2 regions of the Lysinibacillus louembei genome follow, and region 1 is predicted to be linked to the other one. Evidence: a T-box and tRNA genes for the amino acid it is inferred to sense, from the RefSeq annotation. Region 1 holds a T-box; the other holds one or more tRNA genes.
What was found. A T-box is a leader RNA that pairs with one kind of tRNA and senses whether it is charged. The one in region 1 lies ahead of R6U77_RS12980 (valine--tRNA ligase), so its partner is inferred to be a tRNA-Val.
Positions count from the first base shown of each region.

Region 2: it encodes a tRNA-Val, which carries the amino acid that the T-box ahead of R6U77_RS12980 (valine--tRNA ligase) is inferred to sense. The anticodon was not compared.

Region 1 covers NZ_CP137624.1:2,601,547-2,604,028, reverse strand. Annotated here, with positions in the region: gene R6U77_RS12980 (valine--tRNA ligase) at 1-1,316, opposite strand, end outside; T-box leader at 1,366-1,597, opposite strand; gene R6U77_RS12975 (hypothetical protein) at 1,661-1,855, shown strand; gene R6U77_RS12970 (hypothetical protein) at 1,910-2,482, opposite strand, start outside.
Region 2 covers NZ_CP137624.1:1,225,925-1,228,406, reverse strand. Annotated here, with positions in the region: gene R6U77_RS06115 (aldehyde dehydrogenase family protein) at 1-8, opposite strand, end outside; gene R6U77_RS06110 (LacI family DNA-binding transcriptional regulator) at 97-1,074, opposite strand; tRNA gene R6U77_RS06105 (tRNA-Lys) at 1,247-1,319, opposite strand; tRNA gene R6U77_RS06100 (tRNA-Gln) at 1,335-1,409, opposite strand; tRNA gene R6U77_RS06095 (tRNA-Tyr) at 1,424-1,507, opposite strand; tRNA gene R6U77_RS06090 (tRNA-Val) at 1,524-1,599, opposite strand; tRNA gene R6U77_RS06085 (tRNA-Glu) at 1,632-1,706, opposite strand; tRNA gene R6U77_RS06080 (tRNA-Asn) at 1,836-1,910, opposite strand.

The DNA of each region.
Region 1 (2,482 bases):
CTATCTGCTGGAGCTTCTTTGCCAACGTAAATTTCGCCTGTCTCATTATGGTACCATGCTGGAATTTGGTGACCCCACCATAATTGACGAGAAATACACCAGTCACGAATATTTTCCATCCAGCGTGCGTACGTATTTTCAAAGCGTGCTGGTACGAAGTTGACTTTGCCTGCTTCATCCTTTTGCAATTCAAGCGATGCATCGGCAAGCGGCTGCATTTTTACAAACCATTGTGCTGATAAATATGGCTCTACAACAGCGCCTGAACGCTCAGAGTGACCCACAGAATGCATATGCTCTTCAATTTTGAATAGTACGCCTGCTTCCTGTAAATCCGCTACGATTTGCTTGCGACATTCGAAACGATCCATGTCTTTATACTTGCCAGCTAGCTCATTCATTGTGCCGTCTTCATTCATTACTAAAATGCGCTCTAAATTATGGCGATTACCTACTTCAAAATCATTTGGGTCATGCGCTGGTGTCATTTTTACAACACCTGTTCCAAAATCTTTATCTACGTAGTCATCTGCTACGATTGGAATTTCACGTCCTACGATTGGTAAAATAACCGTTTTACCGATTAAATGCTGATAGCGTTCATCATCTGGATGCACCGCTACACCTGAGTCTCCTAGCATCGTTTCAGGGCGCGTTGTTGCAACTTCCACATATCCTGAGCCATCTGCTAACGGGTATTTCATATGATAAAATGCACCTTGTACATCTTGATAAATTACTTCAATATCTGATAACGCTGTTTTCGCCGCTGGGTCCCAGTTAATAATGCGCTCACCGCGATAAATTAAGCCTTTTTCATATAACTGAACGAATACTTCCTTTACAGCATCAGATAGACCTTCATCTAATGTGAAGCGCTCACGTGAATAGTCTAATGCTAAGCCTAGCTTCGCCCATTGATCGCGAATATGACCTGCATACTCCTCTTTCCATTCCCATGTTTTTTCAAGGAATTTCTCGCGTCCTAGGTCATAGCGTGTCACACCTTGCTCACGTAGCTTTTGCTCTACCTTTGCTTGTGTCGCAATTCCTGCATGATCCATTCCTGGTAGCCAAAGAGCATCATAGCCTTGCATGCGCTTCATGCGAATCAAAATATCTTGCAACGTCGTATCCCATGCGTGCCCTAAATGCAATTTACCTGTTACGTTTGGTGGTGGAATTACAATTGAATAAGGCTCTTTATCGCTAGCTGGCTGTGCTTCAAAAAATTTCCCTTTAAGCCACCACTCATAGCGTCCTGCTTCAATGGCATTTGGCTCATACTTTGTTGACATCGTTAGCTGTTCTGTCATGTTGTCTTCCTCCTAAGATTAAAAATAAAAAAACACTCCTCTCGCCTATAAAAAGGACGAAGGAGTGCATATAATTTGTTCGCGGTACCACCTTTATTCCAATCCTCAAAAAGGATTGGCTCTCAATTCAGATAACGGTGTTTAACCGGCTTTTGCTACTTATCGTTCACAAAAACTGCTCCTAGGCTACATTCAAATGTTCGTATTGTAGGAGCTTTTCAGCTACCGCTCCCTCTCTAACCAAACGAGGACATTTTACTCTTCCTACTCATTGCATCAACTATTTAACTTGAACATATTGTATATAATTTAACGTTGAATTTCAAGTGGAAGGATGGTTTTTTATGCGTCGAAAAAATTATAATCCTTATTTGCTACCACCATGGCTACGCAAAACACGCTTTTATTGTCGCACGATTATTTTGCCTATTGTCATCTTTCAAGGCGTGCGTGTGTTTATTGTCCCCACAACAGGCGATTTAATTTTGCTAGCAATTTTAGGATTACTTGCTTATTTATTATTAACTGATTGGATTTAAGAAAAGTTGCTAGGAAAATAATCACCCCATTTTCCTAGCAACTTTATAAGTATTTTACTCTATTCTAGTTGAGCGAACATTTAACACACTGTATGTTTCTGTTAAATCAGCTAAAAAATCATCCTGTAATGACGTTTCAGCTACAACTTGCTCCTGATGTACCGATACAAGATGGCTAGTAGATTCTTTATGGTGGACTACCTCTGCTGCTTCATGAGAGACAGGGATTGCTACTTCCTCTGGTTGTACAGCAACCTCTTCCTGAATCTTTGCTGTGAGAGGCTCTTCAACTTGTAATATCACTTCTTCTTGAACTACTGCGACAGGAGGCTCCTCGATTTGCTGAACAACCTCTGCAATTGGCTCAGCAACAGCTACCGTTGCCTTATCTTCCGCAAAATCACATGTCACTTGCCAAACAAGCTGACAGCTCGCCCCATCATGAACCGCTTTTAGATTTTGCACCTTTAAATCGATTGGCCCTGTAACTTTATGTGCGGGCAAATCCACTTCTAATGGCAACGCATACTCAAAATAACCCGTCGATTGCTCAATATCAATATGTTCAATATATGTGCCATGTACTTGCTGGATGGACTCAGCAGGATTAAAGGCAACAGAAGCCGC
Region 2 (2,482 bases), 1.4 Mb from region 1:
TTTTGCAACTTCAGCACCCTTTCATTATTTCGAATTTTCAGTTATGAATACGTAACCATTTTATTATAAAAAAACACGCATTGATTAATACGTATTTTATTTTACAGTCTTTCTATTAAAGAGTTTAACAGATTCCGTAATACGCACGCAAGAATTTTTTTTATTTTCAATCATTTCTGTAAGCTTAGTTATGGCGATTAACCCTAAATTTTTTTCTGTTGCATGCCCTACTGTCGTCAATTGAATTTGTTCATATGCGGCTAGTTCCACATTATCGATACCGATAACACTTATATCTTCCGGCACACGAATATTTCGTTTTAGCAATTCATCAATGACATTTAATGCAATCGAGTCAGAAGCACCAATAATAGCCGTTGGTACAGTCGGTTGCTGTAATAAATAATCAATTCCTTGGCTAATACTTGTACGCGTTGTATTCGAATGATATATATATTCCTCTGGTATCGTTTCCCCTAACACACGTAGCGCCCCTTTAAAACGATTTGCGTATGTGCTAACAGTTAAATGACCGCCTACATAGGCAATATGTTTATGCCCTACCGTTTGTAATGTTTGTGCTGCGATATAGCCTGCCTGTTCATTATCGATTTCAACAAAGTTTTCATTCGATTGATGCTTACGATTAAATGTAATAAAAGGGATATCCAATCTCTTGAGTTTTTCAAAAAAAGGATCCTCATACAAAATACAAGATAAAATAATTCCGTCCACTTTTCGTTCTAAAATTTTCGAATAGGCATGCTCCAATTCCTCATCCTGAACAAATTGCACGTCTACTTTATACCCTTTACTGTTAGCATATTTGACAATAGCAGCCGTCGTATCCGAGAAAAAAGGATTATGTAATGGCCCAGATAATAAGGCAATTGTATTTGTTCGACTTGTTACAAGCAGTCTCGCCTGCTCATTTGGAATGTAATTTAATTGCTCAATAGCTTTCAACACTTTATTAACTGTTGATGCTTTTACTAGGTCTGGAGTATTCAAAACACGTGAAACCGTCGTCTGTGATACACCAGCCAATTTTGCAACATCTTTTGATGATACGATAGCTCATTCACCTCTACAAACTAAAATAACAAAAAAATCTATAATTAGTTTAACATATTTTTCAACAAATACTGCTGTGTTTATAAACACTGAAGAAGGATACTTTAATATCCTATTTCACAAAAAAGGAGTACCTAAAAGTTTTATCTTTTAGATACTCCTTACATAATGATGAGCCATGAAGGACTCGAACCTTCGACCCTCTGATTAAAAGTCAGATGCTCTACCGACTGAGCTAATGGCTCAAAAAAATAAAAAAATGGCTGGGGTACTAGGATTCGAACCTAGGCATGACGGAATCAAAATCCGTTGCCTTACCGCTTGGCTATACCCCAATCATTTTAAAAGATGGTGGAGGGGGACGGATTCGAACCGCCGAACCCTAAGGAGCGGATTTACAGTCCGCCGCGTTTAGCCACTTCGCTACCCCTCCGGCATAACACTTTAAATGGTGGAGGATGACGGGTTCGAACCGCCGACCCCCTGCTTGTAAGGCAGGTGCTCTCCCAGCTGAGCTAATCCTCCATAATTGAGTGCTATACAATATAAATTTAAAATGGTGACCCGTACGGGATTCGAACCCGTGTTACCGCCGTGAAAGGGCGGTGTCTTAACCACTTGACCAACGGGCCATTACCTCAAACAAGACAAGTATTATAATAGCATGTTTTTTTAATTTGTACAAGCCTTTTTTGAAAAAATAATTTTTTATTTAAATAATACTAATATAATGTTGTCATTTCCATTAATAAGCAAAAAAATGGCTCCGAAGGCAGGACTCGAACCTGCGACCAACCGGTTAACAGCCGGTTGCTCTACCACTGAGCTACTTCGGAACGTTACTATTTACTTATGCACTTCGTCATCTGCTACTAAGTACATTAATTATTATATCAAGCATTTTAATTATTACAAGCACTTTTTTAAAGAAACAAAACTTTATCTATTATCTCATTTAACGCTCTTCTTAAGTGTGGCTATTTAAATAAAATTTAATCAAAAGAGTGTTCTTATTATTACATATGAGAGCAGCTTAAAGGACATGATTCGCCCATTTTAACCAGCGGTGCATCCTGTTATGAAGCTATGCTCAACTACCATCAGCGTCCTCAACACAGCACAGCAGGGTGAAGAAAATTATTTTACCTTTAAAAAATAATCGCTAAGATCATTCTTCATAATTTACCATATAGAATGCTTGAACATTTAGTGTTTATGGCAAAGTCTATCGGCAAGTTTTTGTATTCTATCAGCAGCTTTATCTGTTCTATCAGTAACTTTGATACTTCTAGCGGCAAACTGCGAAGCTTCGTTCTACTCTCACAAGATTTTTCAACTATATTTTGTATTATAGGAGACTTTAAATGAGAGCTATCAAAAATAATTCGCCCATTTTGGGTAGAAATTC